Regions from separate parts of the Alteromonas sp. ABE4_545 genome, predicted to be linked through region 1. Evidence: riboswitches for the same ligand, from Rfam matches in the RefSeq annotation. Region 1 holds a riboswitch; the other holds the start of a gene.
What was found. A riboswitch is a leader RNA that binds a small molecule or an ion and turns the genes downstream of it on or off. The one in region 1 is predicted to bind thiamine pyrophosphate.
Positions count from the first base shown of each region.

Region 2: linked by a shared signal. The riboswitch ahead of ACXAH6_RS05410 (TonB-dependent receptor) and the one ahead of thiC (phosphomethylpyrimidine synthase ThiC) in region 1 are both predicted to bind thiamine pyrophosphate.

Region 1 is NZ_JBSWYY010000018.1:17,865-28,856, forward strand. Features, by position in the region: gene hemC (hydroxymethylbilane synthase) at 1-864, shown strand, start outside; gene ACXAH6_RS14855 (uroporphyrinogen-III synthase) at 869-1,579, shown strand; gene ACXAH6_RS14860 (uroporphyrinogen-III C-methyltransferase) at 1,584-2,783, shown strand; gene ACXAH6_RS14865 (heme biosynthesis HemY N-terminal domain-containing protein) at 2,780-3,955, shown strand; gene ACXAH6_RS14870 (MarR family winged helix-turn-helix transcriptional regulator) at 4,074-4,541, shown strand; gene feoB (ferrous iron transporter B) at 4,621-6,435, opposite strand; gene ACXAH6_RS14880 (FeoA family protein) at 6,481-6,711, opposite strand; TPP riboswitch at 6,981-7,097, shown strand; gene thiC (phosphomethylpyrimidine synthase ThiC) at 7,190-9,091, shown strand; gene thiE (thiamine phosphate synthase) at 9,102-10,580, shown strand; gene ACXAH6_RS14895 (HesA/MoeB/ThiF family protein) at 10,573-10,992, shown strand, end outside.
Region 2 is NZ_JBSWYY010000004.1:51,335-62,326, forward strand. Features, by position in the region: gene ACXAH6_RS05370 (ExeM/NucH family extracellular endonuclease) at 1-1,893, shown strand, start outside; gene ACXAH6_RS05375 (hypothetical protein) at 2,150-3,001, shown strand; gene rimI (ribosomal protein S18-alanine N-acetyltransferase) at 3,002-3,448, opposite strand; gene ACXAH6_RS05385 (hypothetical protein) at 3,450-3,956, opposite strand; tRNA gene ACXAH6_RS05390 (tRNA-Trp) at 4,023-4,099, opposite strand; gene ACXAH6_RS05395 (phosphotransferase) at 4,181-4,987, opposite strand; gene ACXAH6_RS05400 (nicotinamide mononucleotide transporter family protein) at 4,977-5,582, opposite strand; gene ACXAH6_RS05405 (YkoF family thiamine/hydroxymethylpyrimidine-binding protein) at 5,575-5,841, opposite strand; gene ACXAH6_RS05410 (TonB-dependent receptor) at 5,854-7,914, opposite strand; TPP riboswitch at 7,970-8,069, opposite strand; gene ACXAH6_RS05415 (helix-turn-helix domain-containing protein) at 8,473-10,221, shown strand; gene ACXAH6_RS05420 (acyl-CoA thioesterase) at 10,211-10,630, opposite strand; gene ACXAH6_RS05425 (GNAT family N-acetyltransferase) at 10,695-10,992, shown strand, end outside.

The DNA of each region.
Region 1 (10,992 bases):
TATGTAAAAGCCGCCCTTGAACATCATCACTCGGGGTTGAGCGTAGAACTGGTCCCGATGAGTACACAAGGCGATCGCATCTTAGACACCCCTTTAGCCAAAATTGGCGGTAAAGGTTTGTTTATAAAAGAACTGGAAGTTGCCATGTTAGAAGGCCGAGCTGATATAGCGGTGCATTCGATGAAAGACGTGCCAGTGGCGTTTCCTGAAGGGTTTGGTTTACATGCGATTTGCGAGCGCGAAAACCCTTTTGATGCGTTCGTTTCCAACCAATATGACGCTATTGATGCCTTGCCGCAAGGTGCTTTGGTGGGCACATCAAGCCTACGCAGGCAGTGCCAATTACGCAAATATCGCCCCGACCTTGTGATCAAGGATTTACGCGGCAACGTGAATACCCGCTTGGCTAAGCTGGACGCAGGAGAATACGACGCAATCATTCTCGCGTCTGCAGGGCTTATTCGCCTTGGAATGGCTGACAGAATCACCCAACCCATTCCTGCAACCCTCTCTCTGCCAGCCGTTGGACAGGGCGCGGTGGGTATTGAATGTCGCGATGATGACCACGAACTGATTGCCCTGTTGGCGCCACTGAATCACGATGCTACGGCCACGCGTGTCACTGCAGAACGAGCGATGAACGCTACGCTAGAAGGAGGCTGTCAGGTACCAATTGGCAGTTTTGCGACTATCGATGAGGATCAGCTTACACTAAAAGGCATGGTAGGCAGCGTCGATGGAGAAACCTTGTTATTTGCTGAAGCCTCCGGTGATATAGCAGATGCTGCAGCGATTGGCGATAAAGTTGCCAATGACTTACTCGCCCAAGGTGCAGGTGAGCTGCTCAAAGCATTATACGACTAACCGCATGTATTTATTAACCCGCCCATTGGAAAAGGCACAGACCAGTGCTGCGGCTTTTGCCAATGCGGGGATTAGCGTTAATGTGGTGGCGTTAGTGTCGACGCCACCAACGCCAACAGCCCTATCCCAATTCACGCAATTATCCCTTGCGCGGCCAGATATAATGGTTGTCACCAGTACACAGGCCGCAAAACTCATTGTGCAGCATTTGTCGCCAAACACCATACAAAACCCCATGATCGCCATTGGCGAAACAACCTATGGTTTACTGAAAAATGCAGGCTTCAACACACTTTGCCCAGCAGAGCATACCTCAGAATCCTTACTTGCTCTGCCCATCGTCAAGCATGTGAATAACAAGTCGGTAGCAATAGTCAAAGGCGCTGGCGGCCGCACGTTGATCAATGATGCATTGTTTGAACGTGGTGCTATCATCACTCAATACAATGTATACGAAAGAAAGGCACTAACGCCGGCTGTCGCCACGGGCGCTGTTGATAAATCTCTTGTCAGTGGCGTGATTGCCACCAGTGCAGAGTTGGCTCATTTACTGATAAAGCAATACCCTTGGCTTGCCGACCATCCAGTTCCTTGGTTAACCGTGAGCGAACGCATCGCTGAAATATTGAAAGAAATGGGTATGACCAATATATCGGTAAGTACTGGCGCAAGTGACAAGGCATTGATAAAGTGGGTGCAGGATTTTTGGGAGTAAATGAATGAACGAAGGTTCAGATAAGACGGGCCAAAACAACAAGCTGGCCGAGTTAGAAGCAAGCTTGACAACAAAACGTACTGCTTCGAGTACAACGGCAAGTCGTAAGAAAAGCGAAAAAGACACAGCTCAATCGAACCCTAAGCCTAAAACCGTGATGTTATGGGCCTTGGTGGTATTGAACTTCGCGATACTGGCCTGCGCCCTTGCTGGCGCGTGGTATTTTGTTTACCCCAAATATCAATCACAACAAATGATGGAAGCCGATTACGCTCGCCTTAAGCAGCGTATGCAAGCACAAGAACAAGATTTATCACAAACGAAATTAGCACTCACTAACCAACAACAAAAGAATGAAAAGCTGGCGCAACAAAGTACAGCTGAAATTAACGCGCTGGCTAACCAAGCTAAAGAAAATGCCCAATCATTGTACGAAGCAACCAGCAAGCTCGAGTCGCTAGATGGCCGCCGCCCTGCAGATTGGCTCATTGCTGAAGCAGATTATCTGGTACGTATGGCTGGCCGCAAAGTTTGGTTAGAAAAAGATACACGCACGGCGATCATGTTACTCGCTAACGCCGACCAACGTTTGTCTGAATTAGCAGACCCTTCATTGTTACCGGTAAGAAGTTTGATCGCGGAAGATATTCAAACATTACGCCAAGCTAACCCTGTCTCACTCACTAGCATTGCTCTCGCGTTGAACGGCTTAACCGCAAAAGTGAACTCTCTGCCATTGAACACAATTCAACTCCCTGACCTCACTCAGGCCGAGCAGGACACCGAAGTAAGCGACTCAATAGCCGATTGGCGGGCAAACTTAAGTAAAGCATGGGACGACTTTACATCTAAATTTATCCGTTTACGCCATCGTGAAGCCCCCGTAGAACCAATGATGACACAAGCTCAAGAATGGTTAGCGAAAGAGCAACTAAAATTGCAGCTGCAAACAGCACAAAGTGCGGCGTTGAAAGCTCAACCCACGCTCTATCAAGCAGCTTTGGATCAAGCGCTCACCATTATTCACGAGCAATTCGATACCCAAACCCCACAGGTACAAGGGTACATCAACGGCATCAACCAGCTTAAATCCAGTGATGTGGCTGAAGTGCTGCCTAGTGAGTTAGCCAGCCAAGCGGCATTAACACAATTGCTTGAGAGTCGTGTTAATCATGTATTCGGTCAAGGAGCGAATGCATTATGAGGCGTTTAGTCATTTACCTCGTGATTTTTGTATTGGCGCTATTGGCCATGATAGTCGCGCCATCACTGGTGGGCGAAGAAGGCTACGTACTTATTTCATTGGGATTATGGACCTTTGAAACCACCGTGGTTTACGGTGTCTTTATACTTTTGATAACAGGTTTCGCCGTTTATCTACTCGCCAAGCTGATTTTAAAAAGCTTGGGCATGATGAAAGGCTCCAGCCACTGGCTTGGTACTTGGGGAAGCCGCAAGAAGCAAGCCGCCTTCGAGCGAGGATTACACGCCATGATCCAAGGTGATTTTTTGGCTGCTCGTGAGCACATGAAAAACACTGAGTCGGGCGATTTCGATGGGGTTAATTACCTCGTGACGGCTCAAGCGGCAAAGGCGTTAGGCGAAGTAGACAAAGTTGACTATCTTTTAAACCGAGCGGCAGAATCACCGGCTGCTGAATATACCGTGCAAATAATTAGAGCAAGGCATGCTATTGAAGCTAACGATGCAAAATCAGCCCTGCGCTACCTCGATAATGTCGACGAAAACAAAAAACACACTGCCGCATATAAAAAGTTGTATGCCAGCGCGTTAGCCGCCGCGGGAGAGTTTGAAAAGCTGGAAGGTTTACTCAAACCCTGGAAAAAAGCTCTAGGAAACGAGTATCAACACTGGCAACAACAAATTGCAAAAGGCAGGCTGTCTGAAGTGGCAAGTAAACAAGGCGCAATTCAATTAGACGCTTTTTGGCAATCTCTACCAAGAGCGCAGCGCAACGACTATGGCTATCGCGCAGCGTACATTGAACAATTGTTGGCGCAAGGCATGCACCAGAACGCAGAGCGTTATTTGCTAGAATGGCAAAAGAAGTCTCCCGACAACACCTTGTTACCGTTAATGGCTAAACTACAATTAGCCAACCCTGCAAGTGCAATAAAGCGGTTGGAAAATTGGATTAAACAAGATAGCGATAACGCCGAGTTATACAGTATTCTTGGGCAAATCGCTTATCGCGCCAACGACTTCGTTTTAGCCGAGAAAGCATTACAAAAAGCGGTGTCTCTATCGCCCTCGCCTACAGATTTACAATTGTTAGCCGCAATTAAAGAGCATGAATCTCAGCCCGACCAAGCCTTGGCATTGTATAAACAAAGCATTGGCTCTCGACACGAGTAACAACGCCGTTACCAACATTTTGAGCGGTTTTTACAACAACAATTAACGTAAAGACTGTTGTGTGCTCATTCTTGTGCGGTATGATGAAACGCATAATAATTATGCTTAGATACTAATTGTGATTGGCGAACGTTCCAGCTCCTGCTGCTCTTTAGATTCTCTTGATCCTCTGGCTGACCTAGGGAGGCTTACTGCCGGTTTTAGAAACTTGCTAATTCGACAAATCGATATTGAATTAGCCCCCTTAGACCTCACCGCCGCGCAATATGGCATTATCATTAATATCGCAAACGGCAATGCCACTACGTTAGTAGAGTTGTGCAACAAAATGGATTACGACCGCGGGGCCATGAGTAGATTACTCAATAGGTTGGAAAAAAAAGAGCTGATTGAAAAGAAGAAGTGTCCCGATGATGCCCGTTCAAGCCGGTTAGTGTTAACAGCAAAAGGCCAAGCCTTCTTCCCCGAGTTAACCCCAAAAATCCGCGCCATTTATCAACGCGCCATGACAGGTTTCAGTGACGAAGAGCAACACGTATTCACCACATTGCTTTATCGCGCAGCCATGAACCTTCAGGCCCCTTAATTGGCCAAAACCCACTGATAAAAAAAAGCCCGGCAACTAATCAATGGTTAATTGCCGGGCTTAGTTGTTGTTGAAAGCGCTAAAAAATCGCGTTTACCGCTACCGCAATCACGTACGCAAGTATGCCGTAGGCCACGTACAGCCCCCACGACAGCTTGTTACTACCACTCTCGCCTTTTAGCATCGCTACGGTTGCTACACACTGCAATGCAACGACGTAGAAGAGCACCAATCCAAGGCCAGCACCTACGGTTAAGCCATCAGCCTGAATACGGTCTGCTAGCCCACCAATATCTTCATCAGCACCATCCATATGGAATAGTGTACCTAGAGCGCCAACAAATACTTCACGGGCAAGAAATGAAAGTAAAATCGCAATGCCGTATCGCCAGTCTAAGCCCATTGGTGCGAAGACAGGTTCAATAAAGTGACCTATTTGGCCCAACCACGAGTCTTCTAATGACGAGTTCATCGGGAAGTATCCCAACACCCAAATTGCCATCGACACCATAAAGATAATCGGTCCTGCACGACGTATAAACTGCAAACCACTATTGATAACGCGATAAACCAAAGGCTTCCAATGAGGCAAACGATACGTCGGCAATTCTAGAATAAAAGGCATGTCTTTTTGTTCGAGATCTTTCGGCAACAGTTTGTTTAACACCTGACTGATAATTAGTGCCATCACAATACCGAAGAAATATAACCCAAAGAAAGCCGTACCCTGCAGGTTAAAGATGCCAAGGAACGTTCCTTCCGATGGCACAAGTACCGCGACAAGCAAAGCGTAAACGGGTAATCGCGCTGAACACGACATCAAAGGAATAGTGAGCATGGTGATCAATCGCTTGTGCGGTGATTCAATAGTTCGCGCCGCCATAATGGCAGGGATCGCACATGCGTGACCCGATAAATAAGGAATAAAGCTACGGCCTGATAACCCAAAGAAACTCAAAGGGCGATGGCACATCAAGGCCGCCCGAGCAAGATACCCACTGTCTTCGAGCAATCCGATAACAAACGTCAGCACCATTATTTGCGGTACAAACACCAAGAATGACCCCAAACCGGCAAAAATAGCGTCGTTGAAGAAGTCGGTGACAATGCCTTCTGGTGTAATTTCACTCACGCCACCAGCGGCCTGTTCAATCAGCGCCTCTACACCATCCATTAACGGTGTGGCTAGCGTAAAGATACTCTGGAAAAGGACAAACATCACCGCAATAAAGGCAACACTTCCAAACCAACTGTTGAGCAAAAAGGCGTCAACCGTGTTTTGGTTTTTCAACACCACATGTTGTTGCACCCCAAACACTTTAGCAAGCTCGCGGCTGCGTTCAATGGCAGGCTCGTCTTTCACTGCTTCTGCGTTGATTGCTTTTTCTTGGGGAGCGGCGGCCATTTCAAGTAGCCCCACTTTGAACTCGTGCAAGCCGTCTAGTGTGCGGGCTGACAGGGCCATTACTGGGCTACCAAGCTCTTTCGACAATGCTTCAACATCGATATTTTCACCAATGCGGCGTACTTCGTCGATAAAGTTTAAGGCAAACATCATTGGCTTGTTGTGCTCAAGTGCGAGTTTTTGCACTTGCAACGCCAACACCAAACTACGCTCTAAGCGCGTGGCATCTAATACACACACCACCATCGAGGTATCGTCTTGCGCCATGGCACGCTTAATTTCATCCACCGCGACTTTTTCATCTTTGCTCAAACTCGTCAGTGAATACGTTCCTGGCATGTCGACTAATTCAAAATCGCCACAACGACCACGTTTTACTTCAACGGTAATACCTGGGTAATTGGCGACTTGCTGTCTTAAACCTGTGAGCTGGTTGAACAACAGACTTTTACCAGAGTTGGGTTTACCAACCATTAGAATGCGTTGCATAGGGTATATTCTATCCTGAATTTATTACTTAAAAATGGACGCGATTTAGTTCGCGGTGACAGCGATATTTGTGGCTAACTCATGCTCAATTGCAAAAACACTACCGCCTAATTGAAGCACAATGGGGCCGCCAATCGGGCCGCGACGTAAACATTCTATTTCTCGTCCTTTATCCACTCCCATCTCACGTAAACGGTGAATAACGTCACTATTGAGTGAACTGTCGAGTTCAATAACTGTTGCTTTTTGGTTTTTAGCAAGTTCCCACAGCGTCATAACACTTTCTCTTTTATTCGCGTTATTATGAGGTCTCAAATGTTAGCAAGCATTTACCAACTACCGAGCGAATCAAATAACAATCATTTCCATTTAGCGTAACAAAATCTGCTACTTCACACTAGTTATAATATCTCAATTGTCTACCACATAACGTGGAATATTAATGATTCAACGCAGTGTGATTCCGTAGTTGATATTTTTACGGCCACCAATATAACCGAAAAAAATCAGTTGAAGTTTGATTTTAAATCTTCTTATACTGAAAAAAACACTTGTCGGAGTGCTTCGTTATTTCGTAGAGATAACAAGCTGAGACCGCGAAAGCGGGATCCGTTGAACCTGATCAGGCTAATACCTGCGAAGGGAACAAGGCTACATCGTACACACATTACTCACTGCTAGGCGAGTTCTGTGTGTCGTTCGTCTTATCTCACTCCTGACAAGCATTACTCCATCACAAACAAGGTGAAATGCTATGTCACAACGACGTCAACAACGCGAAAACGCAACCCAATTTATTCACGGTTTAACCGGGAAGACATTTCCTAATTCCTATCGGCATTTTGAGCAAAGCGAAACTGGTATTCGCGTTGCTATGCGAATGATTAAGCAAACACCCACCGCAGTTGGTCAAGACGAGGCCGACCTAACTTGGGAGCAAAATCCTGATATTCCGGTTTACGATACCTCAGGCCCTTACGGAGATCCGACGGCTTCCATTGACGTGAGAAAAGGCATCGAGCCTATCAGAAAGTCATGGATTGAGAACCGAGCTGACACCACGTCTTTGGCAGATCTGTCCTCAGACTTTGGAAAAGCTCGCCGACAAGATATCGCCCTTGATGATCTCAGATTTAACGTCACCCATAACCCACTGCGGGCGAAACCTTCCCACTGTGTAACCCAACTGCACTATGCCAGACGCGGCATCGTCACGCCCGAGATGGAATACATTGCAATTCGCGAAAACATGGGGCGAGCGAAACTTGCTGCCGATCCGGTAAGCGAACAACACGCAGGGCAGAGCTTCGGCGCCAACACGCCCACGGAAATCACAGGTGAGTTTGTTCGCCAAGAGGTCGCAGAAGGCCGAGCGATTATTCCCGCGAATATCAATCATCCCGAATCTGAACCTATGATTATCGGCCGTAATTTCTTGGTTAAAGTGAACGCCAATATAGGTAACTCGGCGGTCACGTCTTCTATCGAAGAAGAAGTGGAAAAGTTGGTATGGTCAACCCGCTGGGGAGCCGATACGGTGATGGACTTATCAACCGGCAGAAACATTCACGAAACACGCGAGTGGATCCTTCGCAATAGCCCGGTTCCCATCGGTACAGTGCCAATTTATCAAGCGTTGGAAAAGGTGAATGGCGTTGCTGAAAAGCTCACTTGGGATGTATTCAAAGACACCCTCATTGAACAAGCCGAACAAGGCGTTGACTATTTCACAATTCACGCGGGCGTGAGGCTGGCGTTTGTCCCACTCACGGCTAATCGAGTAACTGGGATAGTGTCTCGCGGCGGCGCGATAATGGCAAAATGGTGTCTGTTTCATCACGAAGAGAATTTCCTGCATACCCACTTTGAAGAAATCTGTGAAATTTGTGCGCAATACGATGTGTCATTGTCGTTAGGAGATGGATTGCGCCCAGGTTCAGTGGCCGATGCAAATGATGAAGCACAGTTTTCTGAACTTCGAACATTGGGTGAATTAACTAAAATTGCCTGGAAACACGACGTTCAAGTGATGATAGAAGGCCCAGGTCACGTGCCAATGCACATGATTAAAGAAAACATGGAAGAGCAACTAACCCATTGCCACGAAGCGCCTTTCTACACCTTAGGCCCACTCACCACAGATATTGCACCGGGATACGACCATTTCACCAGTGGTATTGGGGCGGCGATGATTGGTTGGTATGGCTGTGCCATGCTGTGCTATGTCACGCCAAAAGAGCACTTGGGCTTACCGAATAAAGAAGACGTAAAACAGGGCCTGATTACCTACAAAATTGCCGCTCACGCTGCTGATTTGGCCAAGGGCCATCCCGGCGCGCAAATTCGCGACAATGCGATGTCGAAAGCACGCTTTGAATTTCGTTGGGAAGACCAGTTTAATCTGGCTTTGGACCCTGAAACCGCCCGTGCGTATCACGATGAAACCTTACCTCAAGCATCTGGCAAAGTTGCCCACTTTTGTTCAATGTGCGGGCCAAAATTCTGCTCTATGAAGCTGTCTCACGAGGTGAAAGCCGGCCGAACAATTCCCAATGAGAAAGCGGCCAAAGCAGGCATGAAAGAAATGTCAGAGGCGTTTGCGCAAAGTGGTGCAGATCTCTATGTCCCTCAGCAAGCAGTGACAACCGAAGACTAAGAGGTTCATCATGTTAGACTCTGTAATTTGGTGCATTGGTGCCATAGACAGTAGTGGCGGAGCTGGCCTGGCAGCCGACGCCCGTGCGGCCAATAGCTTGGGTGTTGAAGCTTGCCTTGTAACCACGGCACTGAGCGTTCAAAACCACACTCAGTGCGTTAATGTCACGGCCACCAGCTTGTCTGTGCTTCAACAAACCATGACACTGCTGTCACAGCAGCGACTGCCTGATGCAATAAAAATTGGGGTGGTGATCGACGATCATCAAGCCCGGCTCATTTCTCATTACATTAGTGTTGTAAAAGAGCAAGCACCGCACATCACCGTAGTGTGGGATCCAGTATTTAGCAGCTCCTCTGAGGGTGAACTCAGTCAACTTTCCAGTGACGGAATACGACGCCTTGCTACCGTAACCGACCTAATAACGCCCAATATTGATGAACTGCGCTTTCTATCTGGTACAGAGATTATCAATGACGATAGCGCGCTAAACGCAGCTCAATTATTACTACGCAAAAAAGTAAAAGGCGTATTGGTAAAAGCTGGGCATGCTTCGTGGCAATCGCAACCGGCTGATATTTGCGTTTTGGCAAATCAAGGGTTTCAACTGCAATATAGTCGCCACAACAACACTGCTGTTCGAGGCACCGGCTGTACCCTTGCCAGCGCTATCGCCAGTGCTTGCGCCCTCGGATACGAGCTAAAAGACGCGATTTGCCTTGCGGGTAGCTACCTCCATCAAGCGAGAAATCACACCCTTTCGGTAACGCAAACACACCGTGTTTTTAGCCAAGCTCCGTGGCCGAATAACAGCGCGCATTGCCCCCGAGTTAACCCTCTGCATCGCTCGCGTCCGTTGTTAAATAAAGGCTTCACGCCTTTAACCAATGAGCAAATTGGGCTTTACCCCGTAGTAGACAGTGTGGCTTGGCTTAAAACCCTGTTGCCTACTGGCATTCGTATGATTCAATTGCGTGTTAAGTCTGATGATCCGGCTTTTTTGCATGACGCAATTGGTAAGGCGATTGAACTGTGTCGTGATACACACAGCCAATTGTTCATTAATGATCATTGGGAACTGGCCATTGAGCTAGGCGCGTACGGTGTGCACTTGGGACAAGAAGATCTCGACACCGCAAACTTAGCCGCGATTCAACAGGCTGGTTTGCGTCTGGGCATTTCAACCCATGGCTACTATGAAATATGCACAGCGCTCAGTCTGCAGCCCTCTTATATCGCGTTAGGGCATATTTTTCCGACAGAAACCAAAGTCATGCCTTCCTCTCCGCAAGGTTTAGAGCGTCTAAAGCGATATGCCGATTTATTATCGTCTACCCCTACGGTTGCCATTGGCGGCATTGGTCTGGACAAAGCCGAAGCCGTGGCTGCATGCGGGGTGAACGGTGTCGCTGTTGTTACGGCGATTACCAAAGCAGCAGACCCCATTGAGCAGACCTTAGCACTTCAGCGCAAGGTGGGCCATGCTTAGTCACCAACAGCAAATACGCTACAGTCGGCAACTGTTGTTGCCTGAAATAGATGAAGCGGGCCAACTCGCCTTAGCCAAGGCGCGTATTCTCATTGTGGGTTTAGGCGGTTTAGGCTGTGCAGTATCAGTCTACCTTGCCGGTGCTGGCGTTGGAGAGCTAATACTCGTCGACGATGATGTGGTATCACTGAGCAACTTACCTCGCCAGTTGTTATATACCTCTGAGAACACTGGTCAGCGCAAAGTCGACGTGGCCAAAAAGCACCTGCTCGGCATCAACCCCGACATCACCATTCACACACAAGCAGTGCGCCTTACTCATGACACACCCTATACAGAAGGCTCGCCAGATATACTAATAGACTGCACCGATAACCTTTCTTCTCGCTTCTACCTCAATACATTAAGTAGA
Region 2 (10,992 bases), on a different contig from region 1:
CAAGGTTTTGGTAATGATGTATTCGACGATCTCGGTAAAGTTGGAGGCAGCACGCCGGAGGAGCCAGTTTTTGAAGTAGGCAGTTGTAGTGATACTGCAACGTTGATTCATGACATTCAAGGTTCTGCTGAGCTATCACCTGTAGTGGGAGAAAGCCATGCGATCGAAGGTGTCGTAACGGCTTCATTTGATGGTTTAAGCGGTTTCTTTGTACAAGAAGAATCGGCTGACTTTGACCAAAACGACGGTACGTCTGAAGGCATTTTTGTTTATTACACGGGAGAGCAAACATTACCCGCTGCCGGAGATAAAGTAAGAACAGGTGGCGCAGTATCTGAGTACTATGATCGCACCCAAATAACCGCCGACGCTTATGTTACATGTGGTAGCGACTCTTACATCGTCACGCCTGTTGTTTTGCCATTCAGCGATGAAAACAGCAAAGAAGCCCTCGAAGGGATGGCGATTTCTTTTGCTGACGCTTTGACGGTGAGTGACAACTACACATTAGGTCAATACGGCGAAGTGACACTGTCGTCTCAACGACTGTTTACCCCAACTAATTTGTATACGCCCGGTTCTGCTGAAGCTATTGCACTTGAATCAAGCAACGCCCTTGATCGCATTGTGTTAGACGACGTAATGTCAGGCTCTTACCCAGACCCAATCATCTACCCAACAGGCAACTTGTCGGCATACAATACCTTGCGATTAGGCGATACGGTTACCCAGCTAACGGGCGTCATGGATTTCAGTTTCTCTGAATATCGCTTGTTACCTACTGTGTCACCCACTTTTATTCAGTCGAATCCCAGAACCACAGCGCCAGAGATTGCACCGGGCAATGTGAAAATTGCCAGTTTGAACGTGTTAAACCTGTTTAACGGCGACGGTGAAGGCAATGGCTTCCCAACCTCGCGAGGCGCAGACACGCTGGAAGAATTTGAGCGTCAGATCGCGAAAACCGTAGTGGCCATTATCGCATTAGATGCCGATGTCATTGGCTTGATGGAAATCGAAAATGACGGGTTTGAATCAACGTCTACCATAGTGCAACTCGTGGATAGATTAAACCAGGAAGTCGGTGAAGATCGTTATGCCTATGTCGATGCTGGAGCTGAGATTGGTACTGATGCGATTGCGGTGGGCATCTTGTACCAACCCCATCGCGTCAAGCTAGAGGGCGATGTGTTGATCAATACAGACGACATTTTCAACCGCCCACCACTGGCGCAAACATTCCGCTTGCGCAATCATCCGGTTCACGGTGGTGTATTCACTGTCATTGCCAATCACTTCAAATCTAAAGGGTGTGGCAGCGCATCCGGCGACGATACTGATCAAGGTGACGGGCAAGGTTGCTACAATGCCAAGCGCGTGAGTCAAGCCCAAACCTTGATAAACTGGATTGCTACCGACGCCACGCTCAGTGAACAAGACAACGTAATGGTACTCGGTGATTTAAATGCATACGCTAAAGAAGACCCTATTACCACTTTTGAAGCATCTGGCTACACCAACCTGATTGCAGACAAAAATGGCACTCAAGCCTACTCCTATCTGTTTGGTGGACGCGTGGGTTATTTAGACCACATGTTGGTATCTGAAAGCTTGTTAGCGGCTGCTGTTGACGCAACAGATTGGCACATTAATGCTGACGAACCAACAGTATTAGATTACAACGTTGAAAGAAAATCTGACCTACAAATAGCAGATTTCTACTCCGCGGACCCATACCGTATGTCTGATCATGACCCCGTTGTCGCCACGTTTATGCTCGAAAAAGACAAGCCGGGAAAAGGGCCTAAAGACAAACACAAAGAAAAGTGGAAGAAAAAAGTGAAGCGCTTTTTCAAAGCGGTTCATCAATTCTTTAGTTTCTTCTTTGGCTAAATGACGAATCAGGCGCCTCATGAGCACAATAATGAGCACGTGGGGCGCATTTACGTAAGTAATACGTAAATTTTCGTTCTTTTATGAACCAAATACCCTCTCACCGTTCGAATTGGGGTTTTCGTCTTGTTAACTTCCCTGCTACAGTAGGGAAAGTAACCAAAAGTAAACTTAAGTTGCAATGCATTGCATAGTCACTTTTGGTTAAATGATAACAAAGACTCAGTCAACTGAGCGCAGTGTTAGAGGGTAGTATATGGCGTCACACAGGTTTTTTTCGATCACCAGTTTGTCTCACTCTGGTTCAACGGTATTTTCCATGGCGTTAGCCTGTCATCAAAACTTGATCTCACTTGGTGAGGTATTTCAGGTTCTGAGATATGCGCCAGAATACTGGCTCAACGACACCGCACATGCCTGTAGCTGTGGTAAGCCCGCAAGCGAGTGCAGCTTTTGGGGGCCAACGTTAAAAGCGATTCAACAACGTGTACCCATGCCCAGCGATCGCTGTGATAAATATCAGCATGTAGCGCCAGCTTATCAAGTGCTACTCGAGCAATTTCACCAAAAATATGGCCACGATAAGTTCATGGTAGACACGTCTAAAGGCGTGCGCCATCTAAAACTCATGGCCAACCACCCTGAACTAAACCCAACCGTATATTTTTTAATGCGCGATGTGCGTTCATTTGCCTGTTCGCAAACTCGGTTAGCAAAAAAACAAAAGCGCCAAGGGTACAAACGCATAAAGGGACATTACTGGTTTCAAATGCTGAAGTGGTATTTTGGCAACCGTAAACGAGAGAACTTACTCAAACAAAGTGATATGAACTTCACGAAGTTGGGGTACGAACATTTTTGCTTTAATGCAGCCGACGTTTTAAAAACACTTTATCAGGAAGCTGGGCTACCGCCGAAACAATGCGACAAAAGTTTGCAAGAAGCCGAGCACCACATTCTGTTTGGCAATCCAATGCGCTTGTCGGCAGAGAAGTCTTCCGAAATTAACTATGACTCGCGCTGGCTAAAAGAAGAAGGCTATTTGCTGCCCGCATGTTTGATGCCTTTTGTGATGAAGTACAACAACTCAAACGTGTATCAAGGCTAATTATGTGAACAAGAGACGCATGATAATTGCGTCTTCTTTTTCTCCCGTCTGTGCATGCGTGTAATACCCTTTGCGGGTTTCGATGGTTTCAAAGCCGTACTTATTGTACAAACTCACGGCAGCAACATTTCCGGCTCTCACCTCCAACCACAAACTCGCCATTGAAGCCTGTTCGCATTCATTGATGATATGCTTCATCAATGTGTTGCCATGCCCATTACCGCGAACTGCGTCATCAACCGCAATATCCATTAGCGTTGCTTCATCAACTACCATCAACAAAACGGCGTACCCTAGGGTAATGGCATTATCTACTAGCACATAACCAGCATAGGGAGAGGTTTGACAGTCTGCAAAGGTGCTGAAAGACCAAGGGTTAGGGTGGGCAACTTGATGCAATGCATAGGCTTGAGCTAAACGCTCATCACTGAGAGGTAAAATGGACATGCTAACTTTTCAGCCGACTGAATAAACGCCAAATCTCCCGTTTTGTTTGAGCATCGAGTTTTTCCGGTGACACTGGTAACGTCAACGTATGCCCTTCTAACGCGACTCCAGCCCCCTTCTTTAACGCCAACGTGTGCTCACTAACCAAGCTGAACGCATGCGATAAATCTTCACATAACCGTGCAGAGTTTGCGAGTTCTTGTGCACTAAAAACGGTAGACGCAGTCGGCGGTTTTGGGAGGGCAGTTTCGGTGCTAGCCTGAGAAGACGTGAGCTGTTTTTTAGTTGTTGCCGCGCCTTTTTTATCGCCTAGTTGAGCTTTTAATTGTGCGAGTTTTTCTGCGCCATTTGCCACAGGCTTAGCGCTGACGACTGAAGTTGGCTGTGTTGCGGGCGTAGTGGTTTCTGTAGTGGCCGATTTGCTGGCAGGAAGCGATTGCGCTTGCCAAACCGTTAGCCCCATCTCCTGCAATATTGCACGCTGGTAATCAGTTAAATTCGCAGTCATAACTACTTGAAATATTAAGTATGAGGAGAGTGTACAGAAAATAGCTGGAATTTGCTATTAGCGCGTTGGCAGGGGTGGAGGGACTCGAACCCCCAACCATCGGTTTTGGAGACCGCTGTTCTACCAATTCGAACTACACCCCTAACGCGGATTTGCATTATACGTATCGACCTTGAAAGGTAAAGCACTTTTCTTCGCTTTATTGCATTTCCCAAGCCATACGCTCACAAATTAGCCGAACCCTGTTCAAGACTTGTACGACTCTGATCTAATGCTGCTTGCCACAAGGCATTAGTCACTTCGACAATTTCAAAAAACTGGGCAAACTTCGTATTCACTTCGCTCAAGTTTTGTTTGGAATAACGAGAATAAGCTTCGCACAATTTTTGACAATCATCAGCTGACAGCGCATTAATCGACGCACATGCAGCAAGATCAAAATAGCGATTACCCATCGCTGCATATTCCCAGTCGATCAAAACGAGCGGGTCTGATGAAAGTATATGCCCTGCCGATAAATCGTTGTGACACAGACATAAATCGTCTTCAATATTTTCTAATTTGCGAACAGTACTGCTCAACCCCACCACTTTTTCTCTTAAACTGTGATCAAGGGGTAAAGCGGCCTGGTCTAAATAATACTGCCAACGTTCAGATAGACCCAAACGCTTGGCGGTCATTGGCAACTGATGAATATGTGCCAAGGCTTTTGCCGAGGCCTCAATGGTGTCTGACACGTGGTTAGCACAAGGTACTATCCACTCCTCTACCCATACCCGTAAATCATCGCTTAACCAAACAGGCATAGGCGCCAGAGAACGCGCAGCAAGCTGTTCTTGCAAAGAATATTGCTGCATGCGGTCAACGCCAGTGAAGGAGTCATCACCAATCACTTTCACGGCATAATGCCGTTCTTGGTCTGTGAGGTGAAAAACTTGATTCACATCGCCTGAACGCAGTGGGACTATTTTCGTGTCGCCAGACAGTGATAAGACAGGTCGTAACAAGCCAATTAAGGTATTAGTGTGCATACTGCATTTTCCATTGCCGATACCAGCTTAAATAACCATAAATAGAAAAGCCTACATAGCCAGCAAACAAACACGCTGACAGTGCTAAACCACTTTGCCAATACAGCCACGCGGAAGCTAAATTTATGACGAACCAGTAAATCCAATTTTGCAGTATTTTATGAGCAACCATAAAGGTTGTCACCATACTTAACACATGAATAGATGCATCTAACCACAAATGCTCGCTAGTGAACCAGTTTTCAGCGTAACGAGACAAGCCTAACGCCATCACCAACAGAGCGGGCACTAAGCTGGCGTGCAACCAAATTGGCCACGAGCGCACGCCCTGACTTTGTTCCGTTTGCTTGCCCCACTGCATATAGCCGTAAACGGCCATCACCATGTAAAAAAAATTAAGTGCCGACTGAAATGGCAAAGCGACATGCCAAAACAACCAAGTGTAAATAGCCGTGCTTGAAAATGCACATACCCAACACCAACTGTTTTGCTTTGCGGCCAACCAAACGTAGCCTAAAGCGAGTATCACTGCACACCACTCCAATGGTGATGTGGCAGCGATTTGACTAACAAAGGTTTGTAGAAATTCAGTCATCAGTATTACGAGATTGCATGGCTGAGAAATTCAGAAACTTGGCTACGAAGATCGCTTGCCCTACTGATTCATGAGTACGTTGCATTTCTTCACCAAGAATAGTTACAACTGTCTGATAATCACCCGTGACCTGTGTACTGGTCGACGAGGTTGATACCGACAGCGCGTCATAGCTATTTAAACGCTCGATAAAGTTTTTAATTGGCTCGATAAAATCATCAACCAGCGGATACAAAGAGAGTTCTACCATTACTTGCATTTTATCTATTCCTTAAAAGTCGTAAGTCACACTAACACCAAATTGGCGACCATTACCTAATTGATAGTAGGGTTCGTCAAACTCATAATAATCACGAGGGTCATTACTAAACCCACCAAAACCGCGCACGTAATAAGTGCGGTCGAAGGCGTTTTTCACCCATAAGCTGGTTTGCCATTGATTGACTTGCCACACCAACTCAGAATTGACCAAAGTGGTCGAAGGAGAAGTGACGTCATGACCGTCTGAAAAACGGTATTCGTCTTTGTAATCAACATCAAAATTCCAACTTATATTGTCAGTAATCACTAACTGACTAAACAAATTGGCGGTATATTTAGGGGCTTGGGCTTGGCGCTGCTCTTCAATCTCTTCACCCGCCGCATTGGTGTAGCTTTCAAAAGTTGCGTCGAGATAACCCACCGCTAGTTGAACAGACCAATTGTCCGTGGCTTGTAAATTCAATTCAGCTTCAATACCACGGTTAGTGCCTAAGTCGGCATTATCAATGATATCGATAAAATCTGGGGTGCCATCTTCGCGAATCTGCACATCAAAATCGTTAACCTGTGTATTCTCCCTGTCCATGTAGAATACAGCGACACGGGCATGGAGGTTATCAGACAGCGAACCTTTATAACCAACCTCATAGTTCCAATTATATTCGGCTTCGAAAAAGCGTTTTTCATCACTTACGCGTTCATCTTGGTTAAAACCCGCACCTTTATAACCACGAGAAATACTGCCGTACCAGAATTGATCATCACTCATAACGTAGTGAATCGCGATTTTCCCCCCGACCATAGTGTCATCGTGGGTATGGCTTAAGCCTGCGTTGTCTGCATATTCAAACTCATAATTTTCAGCACGCAATGCTGTAGTAAGTAGCCACTGACTAGATAGCTGAGTGTCAAACTGAACATAAGCAGATATCGTGGTGGGAGAATACTCACTGGCAAAATCACCATCGGCGTAGGTGTACTGTCTCAACAATGACTCTTCTGATGTTTTAAAGTGCGTGCCAATCACCCAGTTTGTGGTGTCATTAAAGAGACGTGCATTGTCTGAGGAAGTAAAACGCATTTCAGCGGTTTGTGTATCAACATCGCGATAGTAGGCGTCAAAAGAGGAATATTCCCAAGGGTGAAAGCCCACATAGGTCCAGTCTTCATCATAGCCATAGGCAATATTATGTGATGCATGGGTGAGTATCACATCAAACTGCCCTTGCTGAGTTTGGGTTGTACTGTGTGCACTAACGGCGTGGGTTTGGTGTTCATCAAAACCCGGTTCATCTGAAAGTGTCTTGCCGTCATTGTCGAGAGAAAACGCATCGTAACCGTTGTCTACATCATAGAAGCGATAGTTAAGCGCCACGGTAGTGCGATTAGCAAAGTCGTGCTCAATGGCTAATCTCACGCCAGTCTCATCAATACTATTCGTGGCTTTATCCAAATACGTATTGTATGTGAAGCCATCACTCTGATTGTTCACCACTGCCGCGCGATAGCGCGTTTCACTACTAATATCAGCGCCATAAGAGCCTTCTATGCGAAACGTGTTTTTATTACCGGCACGCAGGCGTACAAAGTTTCTTCCCGCCTCACCAACATCATTTGACACAATTTTAACTGCTCCAGCTAACGCGCCGGTTCCAAAGACCGTAGCTTGAGGGCCGCGATATACTTCTACTTGCTGGGTGTCGAATAAAATGCCGGCCGCAGCCAAACCAGAAAAATCAAAGTCGTCGACCAAAAAGCTTACAGACGGATTAATAGGCTCAGCAAACTGACTGCGCTCTCCAATCCCCCTTATTTGGATAAAACGGCCGCGTGAAGCCCCTGCTGCAAAGTTAACATTAGGCGCTATATTGAGCATGCTATCTAGGTGTTCTTCTTGTCGTGCTGCGAGTCTGTCACTGCTGACAATGGAGGCGCTCGCACTCAACTGATCCAAAGTTGTTTGACGAAAATCACCCGTGACCTGAATGCGTTCAATATCATTGGGAGCGTCTTCTGCAAATGCGAAAGAAGATACAGTGAGAAAAGGTAAGGCTAAGTAAGTGTGTTTCATCAGGATCTCTTGTCTTTATAAGAAAAAAGATCCGGCTTTATACGGCAGGTAATCAGGTGTCGTGTTGTACCATTCCTACGCCGGTATTATCCGGATCAGGTTTAAGGGTTCCCATTTGTGGATCTCAGCCGATGACGGCACCCCTTGGCTCTGCACCACATGTGTAAACACGTCGATGCGGGTTGCAGTCTAACAGTAGTGGAAGAATCGTCAAGAGGCGGTAAAAACAAAAACGCCCACGGTGACAGCGTGGGCGTTTTCATGGATACGAATTTCGCAACCATTTTGTGACATATCTCAAACCAATTCTGATGTCTTATCATTAAAATGACTAACACGGTGAACAGACTTGAGACGAACTGCTGCTTAGCGGTCAGCAGTTTTGACAAATCAACGCTTATATTTCAAAGCCTTAACTTATCAAGTTTCATACTATACAGTGTATTGATATATTTTTGCAAAACTAGGACAGTTTACAGTAGAAACAGGACAAATTTGTTCACACTTTAACGTAAGTTAGTGATATAAAATTATTTATGGCTATTCTTGGATTTTTACATGACGCCTTATAACGGCTTGTTTTGGTCTTCGGTGACACGTGCGCTCCTAGCACTTCGCCGTGACAAAATGCTCGCCAATGAGCACGATATAACCGTTCTGGCCTTGATTGGTAAAATCGAGACCGCCGATTTACCACAAGAAAAACTCGCTCACGCCTTGATGACATTGGCACCGGAATCAGCGTTTCCGGTCATCGGCCAATCGCTGTTGAGTTACTTCGACTTCAATATGATGGGTAACCTTCCGTGTTATTTGTCGGCCGTTGAAAATATCAGAGAAGCACTCGACCAAATATTGCGATTTAAAGACCAATTGTGGGGCAGCGGCCGAAATTACCGGTTTGTGGTTAGCAAAGAAATGGTTCATTGCGAATGGCGCTCGGTGGGTCATGAAATCCTCATGCAATTCGAATTGCTCTACTTGCTCGCACTGTGTCGCCACCTCGCGGGGCGAAAATTTGATTTCAGCGAAGTACTCTTTCCCAACGGCGAACCTCTGCTTATTCAACCGGTAAGTAAAGCGGCTATCGGCGAGAGTGATAAGACGTCGATCCGGTTCGCGACCAAATGGCTTTCGGTGCATTCTTTCTTTCATAGCCACACAGTAAAAAGTATGTTGAAAAACGCCTTGTCTAAACGATTTGAAGCGCCTCTAGAAGAAAAATTACTGGCGTTATTTCAGCATCATCCGCATCCGGCTAAACTGCGCGTAGACAATGTGGCACAACAACTATCTATGTCTGAGTCGTTATTTCGACGCGAGCTGCGTGATAATCGTATTCCGTTTGGTCAATTGCTTCGCACCTTTATTCATGAAAAAGCGGTGAGAGCACTACTCACCGGTTGCTCTGTCGACGAATTGGCTGAAGACCTCGGCTTTGCCGACAGGCGTTCATTCGATAGAAGTTTCAAAGAAGTCACTGGAGTGAATGCAGGTCAACTCAGACTGTTGGGTAATCGTATGCGTTTTCAGCGGGGTAATACTACGTTACTTGATACGGTGGAAAATTTACCGCCATTACCTCGTACCCTGCAAGATATACTCGCGTTAAAAGATGACCAACTGAACGTTGCCAACCTGGCCACCAAAATACGCCAAGATCCACTGTTTAATGCCCATGTGATGGGCAAGGCAAATAAGGCGGTGTTTGGCGCCGCTCCTAGTAACTTAGAACAAGCAATAGGCAGAAACTTAGGCGTCAATGCCGTACAAGAGTTAGCCATTACGTTTGCCGCCCAGCAAGCCCTGTCAGACCAAAGTCGGTTTGAAAATGTACAAGGGCTAACAGACGCTATGTTGCTGAGTCGCACTCTCATAGACGTATTAACACATGGACAAGATGACGAGAAACCCATATTGACTCAACTCGCCATGTTTGGGCTGCTTTCTCTGCTGGTGATCTTCCACAAAGACTGTTTGCTATCTGAACGCAGCATTGAAATTTGGCGCGCAAATAAAGATATCGTTGCCTTTCACAAAGCGCTGAAAAAAGACGTGGGCCTGTGTCCCTACGGCGCCTCTTCACTCATGTTACTGCGTTGGGGACTACCTAAATCGTTGACACGTGTGTTGTGGGAAGTGAATCAAGGGGTATCTGAAGCGGCCAAATTAATACGAACATGTAATTACGTCGCCTTTGATTACATATTCAACGGTGAAGAACGGGCTAAACTGACATTGGCACAAAGCCCAATCTCTGCGCCACAAGCCGATGCGATTCGATTAAAACTGGGTTTTAATCACTGATCACATTCAGTGTTTTAAGTTCTTCTTGAGTTTGTGCTTCTAAGCTTTCCATGGTTTTGCCATGAGCTTCAGGAGCACGAGTTTCAGGGTTTAATTTCACAAAAACAATATCGTCTGCAAAACAGATGGTTTTCTTTGTCGCCTTATTTCTTACCAAGCAACTAACCGTAATTGAAGATCGACCTACCGCTTTAGTTTTTAATCCAAACTCAACGACATCTCCCTGCATAGCTGGTGATTCAAAGCTTATTTCACCAATGTGCTTGGTCACCAAACAGTTAGTTTCCAACTGGCAAATGGCATAAATGGCCGCTTCTTCATCTATCCACTCAAGAATACGACCACCAAAAAGCGACAAGGCATAGTTAAGGTCATTGGGCATAACAAGGCGGCGAGTCAAAAAACGCATTCGAAATCCTGTAAATCAAAAGGTAAAATAAAGGACTGATGATTATACCGAAAAATCGGTTTTTATGGCTGTAAATGACATACTTTCGTGGTTAAAAAAGCGAGAAAATGCAAAATCTCACCGACAAATACTGTGTATTTCCGGTAGCGAAACCTTTTGCTTACAAAGCGCCAACAACCTCGTTTCATCGTGTGAACAAGATGCCCTTTGGCTTGGTGATGACGCGCCGCCAATGTGCAGTTCTATCGCCATAAAACACTATAAAAAGCTCTTGGGCAGCGAATACGGCATTGTCGTTTACAATAGCTTTAGTGGCCTTCAACCCAATGCGCTATTGGCAAGTGCGGGTGTAATAAAACGAC